One region of the Lelliottia amnigena genome, then DNA from elsewhere that is predicted to be linked to it. Evidence: predicted binding sites of a transcription regulator. Region 1 holds the regulator's gene; each other region holds the start of a gene.
What was found. Region 1 encodes PhoB, which activates phosphate uptake and scavenging genes when phosphate is short. Its sites were predicted from a motif close to CTGTCATAAAACTGNCNNAT; they were not measured.

Region 1 (3,174 bases):
ATCGTATGTAATGCTTTCTCTCGCGGCGCGCCTTCCAGCGTTTGCTCCTGCATCATCTCCAGATATCCCTGAAGCACGGTCAACGGGGTGCGCAATTCATGGCTGACGTTGGCAAAGAAATTACGACGCGCCCCTTCAAGCTGATGCATTTGGGTAACATCACGCGCCACCATCAGCCACTGCTTGTCGCTATAGGGCATAACGCGAATCTCAAGGTGACGGCCGTTATTCAGCACCAGATTGTGCGGGCGAGTAAATTCACGCTTTTTCAGATACAGCGTGAACTCGGGGTAACGTAGTAGATTCAGTATGTTCTGGCCATTATCGTCCGGCCAGCGGAGTCCAAGGAGCTGTTGTGCCAGACCATTACACCAGAAAATCGTCCCTTCTTCGGTAGTGAGGATCACGGCATCCGGCAGCGACTCTGCGCCGCTACGAAAGCGCTTTATCAGACTTCCCAGCTCGCGACGACGCTTTTTATTACGCATCTGCATCTGATGCAGGCCGTAAAGTAACGGCTCCCAGCTTCCGCTACCGGGCGGTGGCGTCATGCTGCGATCCACCCACAGCCACCACGACAGGCGCAGTAAATTCCAAAAATGCCAGATCAACAGGCCGGTTACTGCCGCCAGTAAAAACCACGGCAGGTAACCAAAAATAGCCCCCAAAATGAAGGCCGGGAGACAGCATAAGATCAGTTCAAAAACGAGCCTTTTCCATGACAGACGTTCCAGCACGCGTCACACTCCTGTCAGTGTTCAGAAACGGGTCGAAAAACGATAACCCGTGCCGCGGACCGTTTGCACCATGCGATCGTGGCCGCTGTGTTCCAGCGCTTTACGCAAGCGGCGAATATGCACATCAACCGTTCTGTCTTCAACATAGACGTTGGTTCCCCAAACGTTATTCAGCAACTGCTCACGACTGTAAACGCGTTCCGGATGCGTCATAAAGAAGTGCAATAGCTTAAATTCGGTCGGTCCCATGTCGAGCGGGTTTTCACCCGTCATCACGCGATGCGACGTGGGATCCAGGCTCAGCCCCTGCATCTCAATCACCTCTTCCACCGCCATCGGTGAAATACGGCGCATCACCGCTTTAATACGTGCCACCAGCTCCTTCGGTGAAAACGGCTTGGTGATGTAGTCATCCGCACCCGTTTCCAACCCGCGCACGCGATCTTCTTCTTCGCCGCGCGCGGTCAGCATCACAACCGGGATCTCGCGGGTCATCGCTTCACGTTTGATGTGTTTGATAAATTGCAGTCCAGAGCCGCCAGGCAACATCCAGTCAAGCAGAATCAAATCAGGCCAGGGTTCGTTCAGCTGATTCACCGCGCTGTCATAATCTTCAGCTTCTATCGGCTGAAAACCGTTTTGTTCGAGCACGAAGCACACCATTTCACGAATCGGAGCTTCATCTTCTACGACCAGAATACGTCTCGCCATACTTTACCCTGTCTTATTGAGGTTAAAAGTTTGTAATGCGGCGTCATTATGCGTCAGATTTATGACAGATTTATGAAAAACATTACCACTATGAATAGCAAACTATTGTTTTATTACAGCTGTAATTTCCCGTTCCCAGGACATTTATCACCGCAAAAGCCGTCACGCTACCTCACACCGGCACACCTCAGAACCCCATACTGACGCCCTTAACACTCAGAATTGGGCCGATGCAGCCAACACAGAGGCGGCCTGAAGGATCAAGTGTATAATCCCTTTCACCTTTTTTTGCCACGGATCTGTTATGCGCATACTTCACACCTCGGACTGGCATCTGGGTCAAAATTTTTACAGTAAAAGCCGCGCGGCCGAACACGAAGCGTTCCTGAACTGGCTGCTGGAAACGGCGCTGACGCACCAGGTTGACGCAATCATTGTCGCCGGTGATATTTTTGACACCGGATCGCCGCCCAGCTATGCGCGCGAAATCTATAATCGCTTCGTGGTTAATTTACAGAAAACGGGCTGCCATCTGGTCATCGTCGCGGGCAATCACGACTCGGTGGCAACACTGAATGAGTCGCGCGATATTCTGGCCTTTCTGAATACCACTGTAGTGGCAAACGCCGGGCACGCACCGCAAATCATCAAAAAACGCGACGGCACGCCGGGCGCCGTTATCTGCCCGATCCCCTTTTTGCGTCCGCGCGACATCGTGCAAAGCCAGGCCGGACTGACCGGCGGCGAAAAGCAACAGCACCTGCTGCAGGCCATCACCGACTACTATCAGCAGCAATATCTCGACGCCTGTGCCTTACGCGGTGAGGCGGCGCTACCCGTCATCGCCACCGGCCATTTAACCACCGTCGGTGCCAGTAAAAGCGACGCGGTACGCGAAATTTATATTGGTACGCTGGATGCGTTCCCGGCGCAGAACTTCCCGCCTGCCGATTACATCGCGCTCGGGCATATCCATCGGGCACAGAAGATTGGCGGCAGTGAACATATCCGCTATTGCGGCTCGCCCATTTCGCTCAGCTTTGACGAAACGGGCAAACCTAAAAGTGTGCATCTGGTGAGTTTTGTCGACGGAAAACTGCACGCGGTAGAAACCCTGGAAGTGCCGGTGACGCAGCCGCTGGCGGTGCTGAAAGGCGATCTGGCGGCCATCACCGCGCAGCTTGAGCAGTGGCGCAATGTGGAGCAAATCCCGCCCGTCTGGCTGGATATCGAAATCACGACGGATGACTATCTGCACGATATGCAGCGCAAAATCCAGGCGCTCACGGAAACGCTGCCCGTTGAGGTATTACTGGTGCGTCGCAGCCGCGAACAGCGTGAGAAAATCCTGCTCAGTGCGCAGCGCGAAACGCTCAGCGAGCTGAAAGTCGAAGAGGTTTTTGAACGCCGACTGGCGCAGGAAGAAATTGACGACGCGCAGCGCGCAAGACTCAACGAGCTGTTCACCCATACGCTGCATGCGCTCAATGATGAGGAAGAAAACGCATGAAAATTCTCAGCCTGCGTCTGAAAAATATCAACTCTCTGAAGGGCGAATGGAAGATAGATTTCACCGCTGAGCCGTTCGCCAGCAACGGTCTGTTTGCGATAACTGGCGCGACCGGCGCCGGAAAAACCACCCTGCTCGACGCCATCTGCCTCGCGCTGTATCACCAGACGCCGCGTCTGAACAAAGTCACACAATCACAAAATGATCTTATGACGC
Region 2 (3,174 bases), 390 kb from region 1:
GGCTTGCCGACGGGGCAGAAAACGCGGAAACCGGACACTATCTCGATCTCAGCGCCTTGCATCCAGCGTCATCCAGTGGGCAATAAGTTCGTCATTGAGCTCATTAACGTGGCCTTGCGCCACGTTACGTCCGCGGTACAGCATGCAAAAACGGTCGGCCACACGGCGGATAAACGACAGCTGCTGTTCCGCCAGTAAAACCGTCATGCCCAAATCTCGATTTAAACGCGCCAGAAGCAATCCCAGCCTGTGGGTAAATGTCAGGCTGGCACCGTGCATCGGTTCGTCCAGAATCAGCAGGCGAGGGCGGCTGACCAGCGCATTTGCCAGCGCCAGCTGATATTTGTCATCCGGAGACAATCCCATCGCACGGGCCTGTCGCAGCGGCCACAGCTGCGGCAACAGATCGTACATTTCGCTGCTGGCCGTCGCGTCGGATTTCCCCTGCGCGCGCATCGCGACATGCAAATTTTCTTCAACCGTGAGCTGCGAAAATATCCGTCTATCCTGCGTGACATACCCGATCCCCGGTAATTCGCTGTGCTCACGCGCAGCGCCCAACAAGTCCTGCGGTGGCGCGCCCGCTTCATGCCAGATAATAGAGCCGCTCTCCACCGGAAGTTGCCCGGTGATGCAGTTGATCAGAGTCGTTTTCCCCATGCCGGGCAACCCGACCACGCCTGTACACTTCCCTGGCGGCAAATCGAGATCTATGTTCCACAGCGTGTGTTCGCTCCCGTAAAACTGATTTATTGCGCGCAGACTCAGCATAATTCACTCCGTAAAAAACGCGTGGGCGAGATGTCATAATGATTCTGCAAAACCCTTGCCATATACGTAAAGTTAATCGAATAAGGTGTTTTTTTCGGATTATGTCACTGCTAATGTGATGTACAGGCGCGGAATTGCACATCTTCAGTGCTAACGACGCTGAGTCGTGGTGCAGCGAGGATCGAGGAAATGTGAGTAAGATCTCACCGGTCGTATATGATCTGCTCAACTGTTAATCATCGAAAAAGAGCTATAAATATTTTTTACGGACCGGCTTTTGGGAAAAACCGGGACTTTGCGGAGTGGCTGTCTACGTGGGCTGGAAGCAGTTATCCACTATTCCTGTGGATAACCATGTGCATTAGGGTTAGAAAACTTCAGGTAAGCGAGAGAATACGCGGCCTGCGGATGAATTGATGCGAAACGCGGCTTTAAGAAATATCCTCTATTAATTAATGTGTTAGACAAAAGCAATCACCGTAATGAAAGTGTCATCTGCGGCCATAAATCTGCCCTTACCCAGCTTGACAAATGTTAAAAATAGAAATGTTTTGGGGATAAGCCCTTCAGGCTAGTGTTTTATCGTGCCGTAGTCTGGATATTGACCACATTTTCGCTGATTCACCGGATGCAGTACCAAATATCGTTACATGCTACTGGATTTACATCCAGTATTTTTTACTGGCAAATTTGCCAGTCACGAGTAAAATTACTCACCTGCCGCTTTTATCGTCATCAGGTTGTTGCCCATGAGTAAAATGTTCAAATTGAATTCTGCCTTCCGTCCTTCTGGCGATCAGCCGGAGGCGATCCGTCGTCTGAAAGAGGGGCTGGAAGATGGGCTTGCACATCAAACGCTGCTGGGCGTAACCGGGTCGGGTAAAACATTTACCGTCGCCAACGTGATTGCCGATTTGCAGCGCCCCACGATGGTGCTGGCACCCAACAAAACGCTGGCGGCACAGCTTTATGGTGAGATGAAAGAGTTCTTCCCGGATAACGCCGTGGAATATTTCGTCTCCTACTACGATTATTATCAACCCGAAGCCTACGTCCCGAGCTCAGATACGTTTATCGAGAAAGACGCGTCTGTGAACGAGCATATCGAACAGATGCGTCTGTCGGCGACCAAGGCCTTGCTTGAGCGTCGAGACGTCATTGTGGTGGCCTCTGTGTCCGCTATTTACGGTCTGGGCGATCCCGATCTGTATCTGAAAATGATGTTGCACCTCACCAACGGGATGATCATCGATCAGCGCGCCATTTTGCGGCGTCTGGCCGAGCTGCAATATGCCCGTAACGATCAGGCGTTCCAGCGCGGGACGTTCCGCGTGCGGGGCGAAGTGATTGATATCTTCCCGGCGGAATCCGACGATCTGGCGTTACGCGTTGAGCTTTTTGATGAAGAAGTCGAACGGCTGTCGCTTTTTGATCCGCTGACCGGCCATATTGATTCAGTGATTCAGCGCTTCACCGTCTACCCCAAAACGCACTACGTCACCCCGCGCGAGCGCATTGTCCAGGCGATGGAAGACATCAAAGTCGAACTGGCCGAGCGACGAAAAGTGCTGCTGGAAAATAACAAACTGCTCGAAGAGCAGCGTTTGAGCCAGCGTACGCAGTTCGATCTGGAGATGATGAACGAGCTGGGCTACTGCTCGGGTATCGAAAACTACTCACGCTACCTTTCGGGCCGTGGTCCCGGTGAAGCGCCGCCGACGCTGTTTGATTATCTGCCTGCCGATGGGCTGCTGGTGGTGGACGAATCCCACGTAACCATTCCGCAAATCGGCGGCATGTACCGTGGCGACCGCGCGCGTAAAGAGACGCTGGTGGAATATGGCTTCCGTCTGCCGTCGGCGCTGGATAACCGTCCAATGAAGTTCGAAGAGTTCGAAGCGCTGGCCCCGCAGACCATCTATGTCTCTGCGACGCCCGGCAACTACGAGCTGGAAAAATCTGGCGAGGATGTGGTGGATCAGGTGGTGCGCCCGACCGGCCTGCTGGATCCCATTATCGAAGTGCGTCCTGTGGGCACTCAGGTGGACGATCTGCTTTCTGAAATCCGTGCGCGCGCGACGATCAACGAACGCGTGCTGGTCACCACGCTCACCAAGCGTATGGCGGAAGATCTGACCGAGTATCTTGAAGAGCACGGCGAGCGCGTGCGTTATCTGCACTCGGATATTGACACCGTCGAGCGTATGGAGATCATTCGCGATTTGCGCCTTGGCGAATTTGACGTGCTGGTCGGGATTAACTTGTTACGAGAAGGCCTGGATATGCCAGAGGTATCGCTGGTGGCGATTCTGGATGCCGATAAAGAGGGCTTCCTGCGCTCCGAGCGCTCGCTTATTCAGACCATTGGCCGTGCGGCGCGTAACATCAACGGTAAAGCCATTT
Region 3 (3,174 bases), 920 kb from region 1:
GCGTTACTGGTTTGAAGCGCTGGCTGGCGTGCCGTGCGATGTGGAAATCGCCTCTGAATTCCGCTATCGCAAATCAGCGGTGCGTCGCAACAGCCTGATGATCACCCTTTCCCAGTCCGGTGAAACGGCGGATACCCTGGCAGCACTGCGTTTGTCAAAAGAGCTGGGATATCTCGGTTCTCTGGCGATCTGTAACGTGCCGGGCTCTTCGCTGGTGCGTGAGTCCGATCTGGCGCTGATGACCAAAGCGGGGACGGAAATCGGTGTGGCGTCGACCAAAGCGTTCACCACCCAGCTGACCGTTCTGCTGATGCTGGTGGCGAAACTGGCGCGTCTGAAAGGCCAGGATGCGTCGATTGAGCACGATATCGTTCATGGTTTGCAGGCGCTGCCGAGCCGTATCGAGCAGATGCTGTCTCAGGACAAACGCATTGAAGCGCTGGCGGAAGATTTCTCTGATAAACACCACGCGCTGTTCCTGGGCCGTGGCGATCAGTATCCGATTGCGCTGGAAGGCGCGCTGAAGCTGAAAGAGATCTCCTATATCCACGCCGAAGCCTACGCGGCAGGTGAGCTGAAACATGGCCCACTGGCGCTGATTGACGCGGACATGCCGGTTATCGTCGTTGCGCCGAACAACGAACTGTTGGAAAAACTGAAATCCAACATTGAAGAAGTGCGCGCCCGTGGTGGTCAGCTGTACGTCTTTGCCGATCAGGATGCCGGTTTTGTTAGCAACGACAACATGCACATCATCGAGATGCCGCATGTGGAAGAGGTGATTGCACCGATCTTCTATACCGTTCCGCTGCAACTGTTGGCTTATCACGTCGCGCTGATTAAAGGCACTGACGTTGACCAACCGCGTAACTTGGCGAAGTCAGTTACCGTAGAATAATCCCTTCAGGCTCCACCTTCGGGTGGAGCTTTTCTCTTTCCTGCTGGTTTGTTTTTAATCAATCCCTTCTCTCTTTGTTGATGACAATCTGTCATTTTCAGCTACTTTTTCAGTGTCACACAAATAAAATTTTTCTGAAAACAGAGTGTCATAAACATATCTAACCTTCTGTTTATTAATGCTTATTTCGCGAGTTTTTAAGTTAAACTTTTCATGTCATAAAACTGTCATATTTCGTACATTTATCTGTCACCTGATTGTCCTATTTTGCTCATCGTAGCCACTAAACAACGATTTACGAAATCCTTGCAGGAGACATTATGAAAGTTATGCGTACCACTGTCGCAACTGTTGTCGCCGCGACCTTATCTATGAGCGCGTTCTCTGTATTCGCAGAAGCAAGCCTGACTGGCGCTGGTGCAACTTTCCCTGCGCCGGTGTATGCCAAATGGGCAGATACCTACCAGAAAGAGACCGGTAACAAGGTTAACTATCAGGGTATCGGCTCCTCCGGTGGCGTTAAACAAATTACGGCTAATACCGTCGATTTCGGTGCATCTGACGCGCCATTGTCTGATGACAAACTGGCTCAGGAAGGTCTTTTCCAGTTCCCAACCGTTATCGGTGGTGTTGTGCTGGCCGTGAATATCCCGGGTCTGAAATCTGGCGAACTGGTACTGGATGGCAAAACACTTGGCGATATCTACCTCGGCAAAATCAAAAAATGGGATGATGAAGCCATCACCAAACTGAACCCAGGCGTGAAACTGCCTTCGCAGAACATCGCTGTGGTTCGTCGTGCTGACGGTTCCGGTACGTCCTTCGTCTTCACCAGCTACCTGGCGAAAGTGAACGAAGAGTGGAAATCCAAAATCGGTTCTGGCTCTACTGTTAACTGGCCGACCGGTCTGGGCGGTAAAGGTAACGACGGTATCGCCGCGTTCGTACAGCGTCTGCCGGGTTCAATCGGTTACGTTGAATACGCTTACGCCAAGCAAAACAACCTGGCTTACACCAAGCTGATTTCAGCTGACGGTAAACCGGTTAGCCCGACCGAAGAAAACTTCGCAAATGCCGCGAAAGGCGCTGACTGGAGCAAATCCTTCGCACAGGATCTGACGAACCAGAAAGGTGACGGCGCGTGGCCAATCACGTCCACCACGTTCATCCTGGTGCACAAAGATCAGAAGAAACCTGAGCAGGGCGCTGAAGTGCTGAAGTTCTTCGACTGGGCATACAAAAACGGTGGCAAACAGGCTAACGACCTGGATTACGCAAGCCTGCCGGACAGCGTGGTTGAGCAGATTCGTGCTGCATGGAAAACAAACGTGAAAGACAGCAGCGGTAAAGCATTGTATTGATTTGGCATACTGACGAAAATGGCGGGTGAATTTCACCCGCTTTACTTCGTAAAACGTATTTAACAGAAGAGTAATTTATGGCTGCAACCAAGCCTGCTTTTAACCCTCCGGGTAAAAATGGTGACAAGATTTTCAGCGCGCTGGTAAAACTGGCTGCGCTGATTGTGCTATTGCTGCTGGGCGGCATTATCGTGTCACTGATTTTCTCCTCCTGGCCGAGCATCCAGAAATTCGGGTTCGCCTTCCTGTGGACCAAAGAGTGGGATGCACCGAACGATATTTACGGTGCACTGGTGCCGATTTACGGCACGCTGGTGACCTCGTTTATCGCCCTGCTGATTGCCGTTCCGGTGAGCTTTGGTATCGCGCTGTTCCTGACGGAGCTGGCCCCTAACTGGCTCAGGCGTCCGCTGGGCATCGCGATTGAACTGCTGGCGGCGATTCCGAGTATCGTTTACGGCATGTGGGGCCTGTTTATCTTTGCTCCGCTGTTTGCGAAATACTTCCAGGAACCGGTGGGCAATGTCCTGTCGAATATTCCTTTTGTTGGCGCGCTGTTCTCCGGCCCGGCGTTCGGGATCGGTATTCTGGCCGCAGGCGTGATTCTCGCCATCATGATTATCCCGTACATTGCGGCGGTCATGCGCGATGTGTTTGAGCAAACGCCGGTGATGATGAAAGAGTCGGCCTACGGTATCGGCTGCACCACCTGGGAAGTTATCTGGCGCATCGTCCTGCCGTTCACCAAAAATGGTGTTATCGGCGGCGTCATGCTGGGTCTGGGTCGTGCGCTGGGTGAAACCATGGCGGTGACCTTTATCATCGGTAACACCTACCAGCTCGACAGCGCCTCGCTGTTTATGCCGGGTAACAGTATTACCTCCGCGCTGGCAAATGAATTTGCCGAGGCGGAAT
Region 4 (3,174 bases), 1.6 Mb from region 1:
CCCAGCGGTAAACAGGGCAATATGGGTACCATTTTGTCCGGCCAGGTTAAACATGAGCGCGACCAGCGCTGCGCCAATGCTTTGCCCTAGCAAACGCGCGGTACCCAGCATACCACTGGCGCCTCCGCTGCGATGGCGCGGGGCTGCGGACATAATGGTGTGGTTATTGGGTGACTGGAATAAACCGAATCCGGCGCCGCACAGGATCATTCTCCAGATAATATCGGCATCTGTTGGCGAGGCGGGCAGCATCGCGAGAGCGAAAAGACCTGTGGCCATCACCACCAGACCCATTGCCCCCAATAATCCTGCATGTACGCGTTCAATCAGGTAGCCTGCGAGCGGAGCCATAACCATGGTAGCGAGCGGCCACGGCGTGAGCAGCAGCCCCGTTTCGACTTCTGTGCGTCCCACGATGTTTTGCAAAAAGAAGGGCAGCGAGACAAGCGCCAGCATCTGCGCGCAAAACGAGCAAATGGATGTCCCGATCGATAGCGAAAAAAGCGGAATACGTAACAGGTCTACGGGCAGGAGAGGCACCGGCAATGCCAGCTGACGGCGAACGAAAAAGAACCCAACGATCAACATGGCGATAATTTCTGCGGCGATAAGACGAAGGGAGTGCCCCTGCGCAAAACCGCTTAGCGCAGTGATGAGCAGGCCGAAGGTCAGCGCATTCATCACAGCACTGGGAAGATCAAAACGCGGCATCGCGCTTTTCGCTCCGTTCGCCGGGAGATAACGCAGTGCAAAGAGCAGGGCAACAATACCCAGCGGCACGTTAATCAAAAACAGCCATTGCCACGAGGCCACGGAGAGAATGGCCGCAGCAACCGTCGGACCCGCAGCAGATGAAACGGCCACAATGAAGGAGTTAATTCCCATCCCGCGGCCGAGCTGCTTCTGGGGATAGATAAGCCTTATCAGCGCTGTATTGACGCTCATTAACGCTGCGCCACCAAATCCCTGCGCAATACGCGCGATAGTCAACGTATGCAATGAATCTGATAGCGCACAAAACAGAGATGTCACGGTGAAGACGGCAAGTCCGCACTGATAAATGCGGCGATAACCGAACATATCGCCCAGGAAAGAGAAAGACAGCAAGGAAATCACAATGGCTATCTGGTAAGCATTGACGATCCAGATTGAACTGGCGGGTGATGCGTGAAGATCGCTGGCAATGGTCGGTAGCGCAACGTTGGCAATCGCCCCATCAAGAACCGCCATCGAAATACCGATAATAATTGTGGCAATCGCGCCATAGCGTTGGGGTAACGGTAAGCCGTCAGAGGGAATTTTTTCCATAGAAAATGAAATGCTCAGGAGGTTATAATTCTTAGTGTCACTATTTTAGCACTGATATTTCGGTTTTATGTCGCAGATTTGTAACGAAGTAAACGCAGAACGATTGCAGCAAGACGAACGCGAATTTATAATAAAAACCGGTTCTGATTTTTATAAAACACTCGCAATGAGGTGATAAATGGCAATCGCAGATTTGGACAAGCAGCCAGATTCTGTTTCTTCCGTGCTGAAGGTGTTTGGCATCTTACAGGCGCTGGGTGAAGAGCGCGAAATTGGTATTACAGAGTTGTCGCAACGTGTGATGATGTCAAAAAGCACTGTTTATCGCTTTCTGCAAACCATGAAATCCCTGGGCTATGTCGCTCAGGAAGGCGAGTCTGAGAAATATTCTCTGACGCTGAAGCTATTTGAGCTGGGCGCTCGCGCACTTCAAAATGTTGATCTTATTCGCAGTGCTGATATCCAGATGCGTGAACTTTCTCGTTTGACGAAAGAAACCGTGCACCTTGGGGCGCTTGATGAAGACAGCATCGTTTATATTCATAAAATAGATTCTATGTATAACCTGCGCATGTATTCGCGCATTGGTCGTCGCAACCCGCTTTACAGTACGGCCATTGGTAAGGTCCTGCTGGCGTGGCGTGACCGTGAGGAAGTCAAAGAGATCCTCCAGGACGTTGAGTACAAACGTAGCACTGAGCGCACCATCACCAGCACAGAAGAGCTACTGACAGTGCTTGATAAAGTGCGTGAGCAGGGTTATGGCGAAGATAATCAGGAGCAGGAAGAGGGGCTGCGCTGCATTGGCGTCCCGGTATTTGACCGTTTTGGCGTGGTTATCGCAGGGTTAAGTATTTCTTTCCCTACGCTTCGTTTCTCAGAAGAACGTCTGCACGAATATGTTGAAATGCTGCATACCGCTGCGCGCAAAATTTCTGAACAGATGGGTTATAACGACTATCCATTCTAATGGCTGAAGCACAGAAACGCCGCGTCACCGCGGCGTTTCTGTTTGTCCGGCATTGCTTGTTTGGCACTGCGTATCAAAGCAGGGCACAATTAACCGTTATCCACGACCATCTGACTTTTGCGCAGAATCGGGCAGTTAGACAAACCAATGACACCGCTGTCAGTGTGTAAATATTGCGCAGTGCTGATTCCTCTGGCGGTAAGGTACTGACATTGAATCCCTAATCCGGCCGCGTTTTCTTTACTTCCCACGAGTACGCCATAGCCTGATAATAATAATCCTATCCACACAATGGCCAGGACAACAATTGTCCGAATGATTAATCTCATCGCTGCCTCTTTTTTTAACTAATAATGCTATTCAGCGTAATAGTTTCGCTATATTAAACAAGTGCATAATTCTGAAAATATTTTGATGAACATAGAGTTAGTCCTTGTTTAAGATAACCGTGATAACCTGGACACATCAGGTCAAGAGACGGAGTGTGGAGTGAAAAAAATACGCTGGGTAATTCTGATTATAGTGTTGATTGCATGTGCCTTTCTATGGACGCAGACAATCAACGTGATGTGCGATCAGGATGTACAGTTCTTTAGTGGCATTTGCGCGATCAATCAATTCATCCCCTGGTAGGACACTTTTTCTATAGATCGTTACCTTCCCCTGCGTCAGTGGTAAAATAGGTGTTTTCATTGAGGTGGTAAAATGGGTGAGTTACAAAATTCGGGGCTACTGAACGTAGCCTCATTGGCGATGTTTGCAATCATTATGGTCATTGGACTGGTATTGTGGTTCTTTATGAATCGCGCCAGCTCACGTACAAATGAGCAAATTGAGCTTCTGGAAGCGTTGCTTGATCAGCAGAAACGCCAAAATGCGTTGCTTCGCCGTCTGTG

Region 2: a site for PhoB is predicted at 1,249-1,268, ahead of uvrB (excinuclease ABC subunit UvrB). Genes of this name have one in related genera too.
Region 3: a site for PhoB is predicted at 1,112-1,131, ahead of pstS (phosphate ABC transporter substrate-binding protein PstS). Genes of this name have one in related genera too.
Region 4: a site for PhoB is predicted at 1,363-1,382, ahead of kdgR (DNA-binding transcriptional regulator KdgR). Genes of this name have one in related genera too.

What each region holds. Positions count from the first base shown of each region.
Region 1 is NZ_CP077236.1:2,744,834-2,748,007, reverse strand. Features, by position in the region: gene phoR (phosphate regulon sensor histidine kinase PhoR) at 1-737, opposite strand, end outside; gene phoB (phosphate response regulator transcription factor PhoB) at 759-1,448, opposite strand; gene sbcD (exonuclease subunit SbcD) at 1,753-2,958, shown strand; gene sbcC (exonuclease subunit SbcC) at 2,955-3,174, shown strand, end outside.
Region 2 is NZ_CP077236.1:3,137,975-3,141,148, forward strand. Features, by position in the region: gene bioD (dethiobiotin synthase) at 1-86, shown strand, start outside; gene I6L74_RS14695 (ABC transporter ATP-binding protein) at 49-771, opposite strand; gene uvrB (excinuclease ABC subunit UvrB) at 1,521-3,174, shown strand, end outside.
Region 3 is NZ_CP077236.1:1,825,032-1,828,205, forward strand. Features, by position in the region: gene glmS (glutamine--fructose-6-phosphate transaminase (isomerizing)) at 1-898, shown strand, start outside; gene pstS (phosphate ABC transporter substrate-binding protein PstS) at 1,219-2,259, shown strand; gene pstC (phosphate ABC transporter permease PstC) at 2,337-3,174, shown strand, end outside.
Region 4 is NZ_CP077236.1:4,369,699-4,372,872, reverse strand. Features, by position in the region: gene I6L74_RS20680 (MFS transporter) at 1-1,308, opposite strand, end outside; gene kdgR (DNA-binding transcriptional regulator KdgR) at 1,487-2,278, shown strand; gene I6L74_RS20670 (YobH family protein) at 2,368-2,607, opposite strand; gene mgrB (PhoP/PhoQ regulatory lipoprotein MgrB) at 2,768-2,911, shown strand; gene I6L74_RS20660 (YebO family protein) at 2,984-3,174, shown strand, end outside.